DNA from 4 places in the Iodobacter ciconiae genome. Region 4 is predicted to be linked to each of the others. Evidence: predicted binding sites of a transcription regulator. Region 4 holds the regulator's gene; each other region holds the start of a gene.
What was found. Region 4 encodes sigma-54, which starts transcription at its own class of promoters, with help from an activator protein. Its sites were predicted from a motif close to CTGGCACGCTTCATGCTT; they were not measured.
Positions count from the first base shown of each region.

Region 1: glnL (nitrogen regulation protein NR(II)) is a predicted target of sigma-54. The motif match lies at 1,976-1,993, and genes of this name have one in related genera.
Region 2: flgB (flagellar basal body rod protein FlgB) is a predicted target of sigma-54. The motif match lies at 1,733-1,750, and genes of this name have one in related genera.
Region 3: EJO50_RS16535 (flagellar hook-length control protein FliK) is a predicted target of sigma-54. The motif match lies at 1,509-1,526, and genes of this name have one in related genera.

Region 1 covers NZ_CP034433.1:2,418,016-2,421,224, reverse strand. The annotation lists gene ntrC (nitrogen regulation protein NR(I)) at 1-874, opposite strand, end outside; gene glnL (nitrogen regulation protein NR(II)) at 871-1,938, opposite strand; gene EJO50_RS10490 (DUF4124 domain-containing protein) at 2,113-2,592, opposite strand; gene EJO50_RS10485 (Rdx family protein) at 2,723-3,001, opposite strand; gene EJO50_RS10480 (HAD-IA family hydrolase) at 3,001-3,209, opposite strand, start outside.
Region 2 covers NZ_CP034433.1:828,844-832,052, forward strand. The annotation lists gene EJO50_RS03685 (T6SS phospholipase effector Tle1-like catalytic domain-containing protein) at 1-1,642, shown strand, start outside; gene flgB (flagellar basal body rod protein FlgB) at 1,809-2,213, shown strand; gene flgC (flagellar basal body rod protein FlgC) at 2,225-2,638, shown strand; gene EJO50_RS03700 (flagellar hook assembly protein FlgD) at 2,658-3,209, shown strand, end outside.
Region 3 covers NZ_CP034433.1:3,757,713-3,760,921, reverse strand. The annotation lists gene EJO50_RS16540 (flagellar basal body-associated FliL family protein) at 1-185, opposite strand, end outside; gene EJO50_RS16535 (flagellar hook-length control protein FliK) at 371-1,477, opposite strand; gene flhB (flagellar biosynthesis protein FlhB) at 1,622-2,758, shown strand; gene flhA (flagellar biosynthesis protein FlhA) at 2,823-3,209, shown strand, end outside.
Region 4 covers NZ_CP034433.1:2,808,377-2,811,585, forward strand. The annotation lists gene hprK (HPr(Ser) kinase/phosphatase) at 1-255, opposite strand, end outside; gene ptsN (PTS IIA-like nitrogen regulatory protein PtsN) at 236-709, opposite strand; gene hpf (ribosome hibernation-promoting factor, HPF/YfiA family) at 815-1,141, opposite strand; gene EJO50_RS12320 (RNA polymerase factor sigma-54) at 1,166-2,539, opposite strand; gene lptB (LPS export ABC transporter ATP-binding protein) at 2,540-3,209, opposite strand, start outside.

The DNA.
Region 1 (3,209 bases), 390 kb from region 4:
TAAATTGCCCCTGTTTCACGCGTTCTTCCAGATGCTGATGCGTTGCGGCAATCACCCGTACATTGGCTTTAATCGGCTGATGCCCGCCTACCCGATAATAAAAACCATCAGACAATACGCGCAGCAAGCGGGTTTGCAGCTCGGATGGCATATCGCCTATTTCATCCAGAAACAAAGTGCCGCTTTCTGCCTGCTCAAAGCGCCCCTGGCGTCTGGCGTCCGCCCCCGTAAAAGCACCCCGCTCGTGACCGAATAATTCGGACTCCAGCAGGTCTTTGGGAATTGCAGCGGTGTTTATGGCAACAAAGGGGCGGGCAGCACGCGGGCTGTGCCGGTGCAGGGCGCGGGCGACGAGCTCTTTACCACTGCCTGATTCTCCTGTAATCAGAACGGTGGCAGTCGATTGGTTCAGGCGGCCAATCGCTCTGAATACATCCTGCATGGCAGGGGCCTGGCCGAGGATCTCCGGCGCGGGCGAGCTGGCAGGCACAGGGCCGCTCTGGGTAAAGCGCTTACTTTCTTCTATGGCCCGTCTGATTAGGGCGGTTGCGTGGTCCACATCAAAGGGCTTGGGTAAATACTCGAACGCACCGCCTTGAAAGGCAGAAACAGCACTGTCCAAATCAGAATGGGCGGTCATGATAATTACGGGAAGATCTGGCCAATCCTGCTTCACAATCTCCAGAAACTGCAGGCCGGATTCTCCCGGCATGCGGATATCGCAAACGATGGCTTTTGGTTGCTCTTGTGGCAGTCTAGCCAGTGCTTCGGTAGCCGAAGCGAAGCTGGCATGCGAGATGTTTTCTCTGGCGAGGGCTTTTTCGAATACCCAGCGGATAGAACGGTCATCATCGATAATCCAGACGGCACTCATAGGTTCTCCTGATGAGGTTTATATTGCCAGCCATTTAGCGGGAGCAGCAGGCTAAAGCAGGTTTGGCCGGGGCGGCTTTCAAATTCGATCGTACCGTGGTGCTGTACTACAAATGTGTGAGCCAGGTGCAGGCCGATGCCTGTTCCGCCGGGGCGGCCGGAAACCAGCGGGTAAAATAGTGTTTCTTTGAGTGATTCGGGAATGCCGGGGCCGTTATCAATAATTTGAATTTGTAGCGCAAGCGGAAAGCGGCGGCGATTGAGTGTTACTTGCCTTGCAATGCGGGTGCGTAAGAAAATTTCGCCGACCCCTGCCATGGCATGTACGGCATTGCGCACAATATTAAGTACCGCCTGTATAAGCTGCTCCTGGTCGGCAATCAGGTTGGGCAGGCTGGTGTCGTAATCCCGTTTTACCGATAAGCCATTGGGTGTTTCTGCTAAAGCAAGGCTGCGCACACGCTCCAGGACTTCATGAATATTGAGCTCGGTCAGCTTGGGCAGGCGATGCGGGGTGAGCAGCCGATCAAGCAGTCTTTGCAGGCGCTGCGATTCATCAATAATCACCTGGGTATATTCTTGCAGCTCGCGGCTATGCAGCTCGCTTGATAGCAGCTGGGCTGCGCCGCGTATTCCGCCAAGCGGATTTTTAATTTCGTGTGCCAGATTACGGATCAGTTCGCGGTTGGCCTGCTGCTGCGCCTGCAGCCTGGCTTCATTTACAATTTTTCGCTGCTGATCCATCTGGCGGATCTCCACCAGGGCTGCTGCTGCACTGGTTTCGATGGGGCTGGCAGTGAGCGTAACGTAGATATCGCCATGGTTGGTGGAAAGCAGCAGCTCGTGCTCGGTAATGCTGATGTTTTCGGCACAGGCCGTAATGACGGCGCTCACAATGGGGCTGTGTGGTTCCAAACTGGCAGACAAGGTCATGCCTACGTCATCCTGGCGCAGGCCTAGCAGATCAGTTGCTGCCGGATTAATGTAAACCAGCGTACCGTCTGCAGCAACAGCGATAACGGCATCATCCAGAAACTCCAGGCCGGAAAAGGCAGAATGGCTCATAGCGGCTTGCCCTGTAAGATCGTTTATCCATGGGGTGTAGCAATTTGCGGGCCAGCAAGAAAATGGCCTGTATGGCGGCTTCAGAGTAAAAGCATACACGAGCAATGCACCATGGTGGTGCATTGCCTTGTGCTTGTGGTGCGCTGGAAATAAGGGCGGGGGCTGTGCCGGGGCTTAGCGCAGGCGGCTGATTTCAGATTGCAAGGCGCTGATGTTTTTTTCGTGCAGCGTCATGTTATTGCGAATACGGCCTATTTTTTCCACATATTTTTGCGGGCTGGCTTTTTCTTCGGCTGTTTTGCTGTTTTCTGCATCAGCAAGTAAACGGCGCGCCTCGGCCAGGTTTTTTTGCTCGCTGGTGAGCTCTTCATTCAGAATCAGATGGCGGTTACTATCCCGGCTTTTTTGCGTGGCAGCATCAACACGCGGGAAGTTGCCCGGGGTCGCCGTTTGCGGGCTGCGCTCCTTCGGGGTTGAATTACCACGTGGGCGCGGCGCAGGGATAAGTGCTCCGGGCTCAGCCAGAATACGCTGCGCGTTACGCATGGGGATATTCGAAAACGTCACATTGCCGTGCTCATCCACATATTTGTAGATATCGGCGTGGGCAAACGGAGCAATACAGAGGATAGAAATAAAGAGATACTTAAGCATGGGCGTAACTTAACACAGGACGGGTTTAAATCAACATAAGCAAGTTTGCTAGTGTTCGCAAAGCACTTATTCAGGTGCTCATGTATTTTTCAGAATATGGATGATTGGGTCTGTTATTTAGTCTTATTATTTATTTATGGCCTAATTGTTTTTCTGGTGCGATCAAATCGCGGACACGTTGTTTCAGCTCTTTTGCCTCAGGAAACCGGCCCTCGATTTTTCTATCCCAGACCAGGGTATCCATACAGCTCACAATAAAAACTCCGCCTGTGCCAGGTTGCAAAGCGACTTCTCCCAGCTCTTGTGCAAAAGTTGAAAGCAGCTCTTGCGCCAGCCAGGCAGAACGAAGTAACCAGTTGCACTGTGCGCAGTACAAAATGCTTATGCGGGGAGATTGATGGGTAGCCATTAAAATTGCACACCTAATTGATGAAGCTGCCTTGCGGTTTCTTTTGCACTTGTATGGTGAATCCCGTGCCAGCCTAATTTTGTAGCAGCATTCGCGTTTTTTGCTGCATCATCAATAAAAACCAGCTCATCAGGCTGTAAATTTTGAATAGACTGAGCTATTCGCTCAAACATTACCTGATAAATGGCCGGGTCAGGTTTAATTAATC
Region 2 (3,209 bases), 1.9 Mb from region 4:
GCTGGCCCGGGAAATGCTGGAGAAATCGTTGGCAAGTGGCGTGCCTAACAGAGGCAGGAGTGTTGTTTTGCAGGAAAGGGCGCGTATGCTGGGCAAGGCCATTGCGCCGATTATTCGGGGTTCTCCCACTATTCGCTCTGTACGCCTTTCGGTGTTTGGTTTTTCACGTGGTGCAGCAGAGGCCAGGGTTTTCTGTAGCTGGCTGCAAAAATATTACAGCGATGGTATTGCGGGTATTGCTTTAAAAATTGATTTTTTAGGTATCTTTGATACGGTTGCCTCGGTTGGTCTGGCTAACTCTGTGCCCATTGGCGGTGTTGAAGGGCACTATGCCTGGGCTAGTGTGGAGAACTTGCAGGTCAGCTCTGCTGTTAAGCGTTGTGTGCATCTGGTATCGGCGCATGAAGTGCGTGGCTCGTTTCCACTTGATTCGATTGGTAGTGGTGCTCAGCATAAAGAGGTGGTTTACCCCGGCGTGCATTCGGATGTGGGAGGGGGCTACCCGCCGAATGATCAGGGGCGCTCTGTTGGCTCAGGGGAGGCGGGGGATGCAAAGAAACTTTCGCAGATTCCATTAGCGCAAATGTACCGCGAAGCTGTAATTGCCAGTGTACCCTTGCTGGGTTCAAAAGATTTTGATGATTTTCATCAAAGTAATTTTAAAATTGACCCAGGTACGGTCAAAGCTTTCAATGATTATATCGGGGCTACACGCTTTGGCAGCGGCAAGCCATCGGGGGTAATGTGGCTCACTGAAACACAGGCTGAGGAGCCTTTGTTGCAGATTATTCGTCGGCACTACGGTCATTTTTTACGCTGGCGAAAAAGTATGCTGGGTAAGGTTCATTTGCTGCCCGGTATGTCTGCTTCACTGGATAGTGCAGCGAAAAAAACGCAGGATCGGCATGATTTACACACAACCGATCTGGCTTTGCAGCAAGAACTAAATATGCTGGAGAAGTATGTCCCTGTTGTTTCCGAGCTCTCTGTCTGGCCGGCTAAAGTGGGCGACTGGAACGATGGTGTTTCTGCCGAGTGGTATAAGCAAGAGGCGGTGTTGCCTGCAAGCAAGGTGTTATTTGAAACTCTGGTTCATGATTCCAGAGCCTGGTTTAAACCCAGCAATTTTAGTGATGATGATCAGGCCTGGTTTAATGAAGGGGGCATGGAAAAAGCACGAAGAATCATGATTAAAAGCATTGAAACCGAACAAGAAAGGGTGCGCTTATCCTACTCTTTGAGTGATGAGCAAATGAAGTTGGTTGAGCATCAAGATTACAAAAAGAATATTGAGCGAATTGAAAATCTGAAAACAAATAAAATGTATCCGGTAAAAAGTGGTGGTCAGGAGCCGATCAGGCTTTATGGCTATCTGCGCTGGCGGCATGTTTTTGGTGTGGCTGTACAGCCTGCTTTGCCGCAAGAGCCGGCCAGTAAAGAAAAAACACGTAAAAGAGCGCTGGAAAAACAGCAGCACGAGAATAATCTGCAGAGCTTGAATCAACAAAATAGCAATGCCAGAAAACGTTATCAGGAAGGGCAAATAAGTGCTCAAGCCTATGCTGAGGCGCTACGGGATAATATTCTTCGCTCGAATGCTGAGCGGCAGCGGCATGCTGCAGCAATGGCGGCTTTAGCTTAAAAAGCCTGATACTGCGTTGTTGATAGCGGCAATAATTGCCGAAGCTTGGTCCTGATCATGCATATAGCCCGCTCAATGCGGGCTTTTTGCTTGGCACAATTCCTGCTTGGTTAAGTGGCGGGAAGCGGTGTGTTGTGCAGTCATTCAGAAATAAAGGAGTTTGGCTATGTTAGGACGTTTGGACGATTACTTTCGCCCGCAGGAGGTTGCTCTGTCACTGCGCAGCCAGCGGCAGGAGGTCTTAGCTTCAAATATTGCCAATAACGACACGCCGGGCTATAAGGCGCGCGATTTTGATTTTAAAAAATCGTTTGAGGCCGCCCTGCAGAAAAATCCGGTAAAGCCTTTGCAGAGCACTGACCCGCGCCATTTACAACCTAAAGACAGTGTTGATTCTCTGTCTAAAGCACTGCTTTATCGTAATCCAAGACAATCCGGTATCGATGGTAATACGGTGGATATGAATGCGGAAATGGCTGCATTTACTGATAACTCAATTCGTTATCAGGCGGGAATTACGTTTATGCAAAAGCGGATTGAAGGCATGCGTACTGCGCTTACCGGCCAATAAAGGATTAAATCATGTCGATGTTCAGAGTGTTTGATATTGCTTCTTCTGCGATGCATGCACAGACCACGCGCTTAAATACGGTGGCATCCAATTTGGCTAATGTGGAATCGGTGACCAGCTCGAATGGCCAGCCTTATCGTGCCAAGCAGGTGGTGTTTCAATCGGCGCCGATTGCAGGCGGCGGAAAAGGGGCTGTGGGTGTGCAGGTCGCTGATGTGATCGAAGATCAATCACCACCCAAGCTGGTCTATGACCCCAAAAATGTGCTGGCAGATGCCAATGGTTATGTGGCAATGCCCAATGTGAGCGTGGTGGAAGAAATGACCAATATGATTTCGGCTTCACGCTCTTATCAAACCAATGCCGATGTGATGAATACGGCTAAAACGCTGCTGCTGCGCACATTAGCGCTCGGCCAGTCCTGATTAAACGCTCTGGAGATGCATGATGGTTCCTCGCACAACGATTAATTCGACGACTGACTATTCGGCGATTAATAAAAAAGTAGACAGCAAAGCATCTGCTGCAGATCAGCAGCAGGATCGTTTTCTTAAGTTGCTGGTTAAACAGCTGCAGAGCCAGGACCCGATGAATCCGATGGATAATGCGGCGACTACCAGTCAGATGGCGCAGATTAGCAGTGTAACGGGGATCGAAAAACTCAATGCCACGATGCAATCGATGATGGCGAGTTTTGCTTCGGCACAAAGTTTTCAGGCTGCTGCATTGATTGGCAAAGAGGTACTCACGCAGGGCAATCAGATGAAATTTGACGGCACTAAGCCAATTGATGCCCGGGTTGATTTACCGGCTGGCGTGAGCAATATCAAGGTGACGATTACAGATAAAAATGGCGCTGTGGTGGATAAACTGACTTTACCCCAGCAATCGGGCGGAGCCGCCGGTGTGGTGTGGGATGGAAAGCTGGAAGGTGACAGGTTGGCTGCAGCTGGTGATTATTTTATTTCTGCAACTGGCCTGAAAGATGGCAAGGAA
Region 3 (3,209 bases), 950 kb from region 4:
TTCACATCTTCACGAGCAGTGGCCTCGGCAGCCACCTCATCAGCAGCAGGATCGCTACTTTTAGTGAGCAAGAAAGCCGCCACACCTCCTACAATGATCAGCAGCACAACTAATAGGCCAATTACAGCGAACAAAAGAATATTCTTTTTTGCTTTAGGCGCAGCTTCCACTTTGGCATCGGACATCACATCACCTTGAATGGCTTGAAATATTTTATAGAAAAGAGGTATTCGAACCAGAACAAAACGCCCCAATTAAAAGCGAGGGGCGCGGGCTTTGGAGTTAAGTGCGCTGATTATAGCTTAAAAAGTATTAACAAACAGTAAGTAAGCGTCGAGTCCTGTTGTAACACAATAAGAGCGGCTCCAAATTAAACATAAAGATTTAAACCACTGCGCGCCACTGGCAGAGCCATATCAGTCATAACACGGGGCTGCCCTTCTGCATAAGTGTTTGGTAAATCAGCAAAAAACTGTTGCGATCTGGATTGGCGCTGCTGATCCATATACTGACTACTAGCCTGTTGCTGGGCTTGTTGCTGTGTGTGCTGATTTAAAGAATCAGAAGCAACTTGCACATTACTGAGCTGAATACCCTGATCAGCAAGAAGCATAGTTAGTCTGGGGGTTGCTGCAATCAGCGCCTCGCGCACCGATGCATGTTGCGAACTAAATACCACACTCGCCTGCTCGCCCGACATCGTTAGCCGTACTTCCATCGGCCCCAGATGAGGCGGATTAAGCTGCATATCAATTTGCTGATGCTGATCCTGCAGCATCATGGAAACTCTTTGTGCTACAGCATCTCCCCAGCGTGAGCTGCCTACAGGCTCTGCCACCGTATGCTGAATCATGCCCGGCTTGGCCTCAACTACAAGAGGCGTACGCAAAGCTATATGTGGTGCCGCATCTATTTTAGGAAGAATGGCATTCTCCTTAGCAGCGGCCAGCGAAAACTCCTCTACATGTGCCGTAAACTCGCCATGGCCTGCGGCGGGCTTTTGCCGCAAAGAGGCAAATTTTGCCGCATCCTGGCCACCAGGATTATTGATGCTCAACCCAGATTCATCAATAATCGGCAAAGGCGCGCCATCTTTACCATCGCCCTTGGCTAATAAGCTCTGACCCAGCTTGTTTAAATCAACCTCATTCACCTGCGTTTTTAACTCAGCCTGAGCATCTTCAAGTACGGGTGCATTTTGCACCACAACCTGAGCCTGTAACATAGCCAGCCAGGGAGAAACCAGCGGAACATTCACAGCAGCTTGTTTGGCTTCGCTCTCACTATGATGTTCCTCTTGCACAGCCTTCTTATCATCCTGATCTGCCGGCGCACCCTCCTGACGGGCACTGACTTCACGCTCCAGCACTTTGGCAAATGGTTGTGCAGCGGCATCAGCCCCCATGGAAGCGGAGGATTTTGATTCTGCCGAACGACTCATTTGTGCACTGGCTGTAACGGTGAGATTGCTCGCCATGACTTGGCCCTCGATAAAGTTATTCAAACTTAAGCAATTGCAGTGCCAGCCCAATGAAACCGCTATGCTAAACTCAGACCCAGCGGGATTTTAATGAATTTTTTTCGGCATACGGCAGCAAATACCACGCATTAAGGAAAAATAATGGCTGAAGACTCAGATGCAGAACGCACGGAGCCTGCGTCTAGTAAGCGCCTTGAAGAGGCGCGAAATAAAGGGCAAATCCCCAGATCACAAGAATTAGCCACTTTCTCCATTTTAATGGTTGGCATTATTGCGCTCATAAAACTGGGACCGGAGCTGCTTCAGACTTTAAAAATAATTTTCATTACCGAACTCACCTTTAACCGCGCCACCATCGCGGACCCAAACCAAATGTTGCTGCACTTTATGAGCTCAAGCCGTAAAGCCCTGCTGGCCTGCCTGCCTATTATTTTACCCTGTGCCCTCATTGCCATCATTACGCCCGTTTTAGTTGGCGGCTGGCTGTTTACCCTAGATGCTTTGGCTCCCAATTTTTCCCGCATGAATCCACTTAGTGGTCTGGGGAGAATGTTCACACTTAAAAGTGTTGTGAATATGGTTAAAACAATTCTTAAATCCAGCCTCATTGGTGGTGTAGCTGCCTGGGTACTGTGGGATGAAAGAGCGCAATTTTTGCAGCTGATTACCATGCCACTTGATGTAGGCATGCCCTTTATGTGGGACATGGTGCAACACACGCTTTTGCTGGTTGTCAGCTCACTGGCCATTTTGGCGGCAATTGACGCTCCCTATCAGCTTTGGGATTATTACAAAGGCCTGCGGATGACCAAGGAAGAGGTGAAGCAGGAAGGAAAAGATGCCGAAGGCTCGGCAGAAGTAAAAGGTAAGATTCGCCAGCTGCAACACGAAGCGGCCAGAAAGCGCATGATGAGCGAAATTCCGAAGGCCAATGTCATTGTTACCAACCCAACCCACTATGCTGTTGCGCTGCAATATACCGAAGCCATGCGGGCACCCAAGGTCTTGGCCAAGGGGGCTTTTTTGCTGGCAGAGCGAATTATCGAACTTGGCAAAGAACATAAGGTTGCCGTGATCCGCACTCCGCCTTTTGCCCGGGCGCTTTATCATCACGCCGAACTCGGGGCCGAGATCCCCGCTGCACTGTATACTGCGGCAGCTGAAGTACTGGCTTATATCTACCAGCTTAAACACTGGCAAAATTATGGCGGCGATGAGCCTAACCTGGCTGATGAGCTACCTGTCCCCAGTGAGCTAGACCCCGGTGGTGAGGCATAAAGTGTTTATCTTAAAAACAATACAAAACATTAGTCTAATTAATTTACCCAGAGCTTGAAGCCCCATGTGGCGTACATTTAATTACAGCAAATTAGCCGGCCCAGTGCTGGTGCTTATGGTGCTCGGCATGATGGTTCTGCCGCTGCCTGCGCTTGTGCTTGATTTCTTTTTTACATTCAATATTGCAATTTCCATCATTGTGCTGATGGTGGCGCTTTACACCCGTAAGCCACTTGAGTTCTCCAGTTTTCCCACTATTTTGCTGTTTACTACCCTGCTAAGGCTGTCTTTAAATGTCGCCTCAACCAAGCTGGTGCTGACCGAAGGCCACAATGGTGCAGATGCAGCAGGCAAGGTAATCGAGGCTTTTGGCCATGTTTTGATTGGCGAAAATTTAACGGTCGGTGTAATCGGCTTTATTATCCTGACCATTATTAACTTTGTGGTGATT
Region 4 (3,209 bases):
TGAGAACAGCTTTGCCAGCGATTCTCTTTGCGCCTCAACGCTCAGCTGCAGCAGATAGACTGTTTCTGCCACCCCAAGCACCTGAATACGGTTAGGGTGGATAAAATTCAGATGGCCCACCAGAGATAAAGTCGGTTTTTGCTCCGACGCATCATTAGATAACAGATTATTTGCGCCCGATTGCCCTGCAACCCAGGTGAGTCGCAGTTTTTCGGCGTTATCAATAAAAAGCTGTCTAACTGAAATCTGAGGCATAGGGCTCCCAGGTGCTGATTAATTTCCAGATCTGGCCCGGCTCCGTAGCAGCCAGCAAGCTCTCACGCAACACTTTGTCTGAAAAGAGTTGGGCAAGCTCGGACAGAATTTGCAGATGTAAATCAGTTGCGTGAGCTGGCACAAGCAAAACAAACACCAAAGAAACAGGCTTGCCATCAGGCGCGTCATAAGGAATCGGCTCATCCAGGCGAACAAAAGCACCTGTTGCTTCTTTTAAACCTTTAATCCGGCCGTGCGGAATGGCAACACCCTGACCTAAACCTGTAGAGCCCAGCTTCTCACGGGCAAACAGACTATCAAAAATAACGCTGCGGGCAATACCGTGACTATTCTCAAACACAATACCGACTTGTTCGAAAATACGTTTTTTGCTGCTCACTTCCATGTCCAGAAAGACATTTCCGCTCGGCAAAATTTGGGCGATCAAGCTCATTGTAGACAGACCAAAACAGGGACGACACCTATTGTAGCGCCGTCGTTTAAAAACAAAAACGGGAACCTGAATCTTCCGGTTCCCGCTAAGGTGACAAAAATTGCTTTATTCGGCGGCAGGCTGGTGTTGCTTAATGGATTCATTACGATGATCCATTGATTTTTCTTTGTGCTTCACCACCTGACGGTCAAGCTTATCTGCCAGCAAATCAATAGCCGCATACATATTTTCATCCGCTGCTTCCACATGGATATCACGGCCACGAACATGAACGGTTGCTTCAACCTGATGCTGCAGTTTCTCCACGGAGAGGACGACATTAACGTCGATCACATTATCAAAGTGCCGGATGACCTTTTCCATCTTACTGTTTACATATTCACGGATAGACGGGGTCACTTCAAGATGATGGCCACTGATATTCAAATTCATAGGGTTACTCCTTCCGTTGGGGCCTTACAAACTTTTGCGCTGACTTACTGGATAAATCTGCAATGCCTCGCGGTATTTGGCAACTGTACGACGTGCTACCACAATACCCTGAGCAGACAAAGCTTCTGCCAACACACTATCACTTAAAGGTTTTCTCTTATCTTCTTGCTGCACCATCTGCTTGATCAATGCTTTGATCGCTGTAGCAGAACACTCTCCCCCGGCATCCGTATCAACATGGCTACCGAAGAAAAACTTGAATTCATACAGGCCACGCGGCGTAAGCATATATTTTTGCGTGGTCACCCTGGAAATAGTGGACTCATGTAAATCTAATTCTTCAGCAATATCCCTGAGTACCAACGGGCGCATTGCCACTTCACCATGTTCAAAAAACGCACGCTGCCGCTCTACAATTGCCGTGGCCACTCGTAAAATAGTGTCGAAACGCTGCTGTACACTCTTAACCAGCCAGCGGGCTTCCTGTAACTCCCGCGCCAGATGTCCGCCATCACCTTTTTGTAAGATATCTGCATAAAGGCGGTTTACCCGTAATTTTGGCATGGAGGCATCGTGTAATCTGACACGCCAGGCACCTCTTACCTTTTGCACAATCACATCCGGGCTTACATATCTGGGTGACGCTGCAGACCATTGAGCACTTGGTCTTGGATTTAAACTTACAATCAATTCTTGTGCAGCTTTTAACTCACCATCTTCACATTTGAAGGTTCGTTTAAGCCTAGTGTAGTCCCGTCCGGCTAATAAATCGAGCGAATTATGGGCAATTTTTAATGCTAATTCTCTTGCGGCACTATCGGGTTTTTGGCGCAGTTGTAAGCATAAACAATCTGCCGTATCCCTTGCGCCCACCCCAAGCGGCTCCAGGTGCTGTAAGCGAATTAAAGCAATCCTTAAGTCATCAGGTTCGAGCTCATAATCCTGAATTAGTTCCTCTGGCAGCTGAGAAAAAACCTCCTCTAAGGATTGAGAAAGAAAACCGTCATCATCCAACGCCTCTATCAACATCAGCAATAACGATTTATCCCTATGGGAGAGGGGCAGCAGTCCCGCCTGCTGTAACAGATATTCACGCAAATCCAAATCACGGGCAATATTGCTGGCAGGATCAAAATCTTCATCATCATCCGAGCCGCTATGGCTGGAGCCCTCCCAGCGCAAGCCGTCGTCCTCTCCTATTTCCCACTGGGACTCCGGCTGCTCAGCTTCACCAGCCGCAGCTTCCTCTCCCCGCTCCAATAGCGGATTTTCACTCAGATACTGTTCAAGCTCTTGCTGAAAATCAAGGGTAGAAAGCTGCAGCAGCTTGATCGCCTGCTGTAGTTGGGGAGTAAGATTAAGTTGCTGGGATAGCCGCAGCTGCAGAGTTTGTTTCATTTACATGCGGAAATGTTCACCGAGATATACCCGACGCACACTTTCATTTTCAACAATGTCTTTCGGAGCGCCTGACGCCATCACCGCACCTTCGGAAATGATGTAAGCACGATCGCAAATACCAAGGGTCTCCCGCACATTATGATCAGTGATCAAAACACCGATTCCCCTTTGTTTTAAAAAACCGATAATACGTTGAATATCCATCACGGCAATCGGGTCTACCCCGGCAAAGGGCTCATCAAGCAGAATAAAACGCGGGTTGGCAGCCAGAGCCCTGGCAATTTCTACCCGACGGCGCTCCCCCCCTGATAATCCCATCGCGCCTGCATCACGCAGATGCGAAATATGCAAATCATGCAGCAACTCATCTAAGCGAGTGCTGATTTGCTCACTATTTTTGCAATGTAATTCAAGCACTGCACTGATATTTTGTGCCACCGTCATTTTACGAAAGATAGACGCTTCTTGCGGCAAATAGCCCAAACCACGCCGCGCCCTCTGATGAATAGGTAAATGGCCGATATCCTCACCATCTAGCGTAATCCGCCCGCCATTCATGCCTACCAGGCCAACAATCATATAAAAACTGGTTGTTTTGCCTGCCCCGTTAGGGCCAAGCAAACCTACCACTTCACCGCTTGAGATTTCCATCGTGACATCACGCACA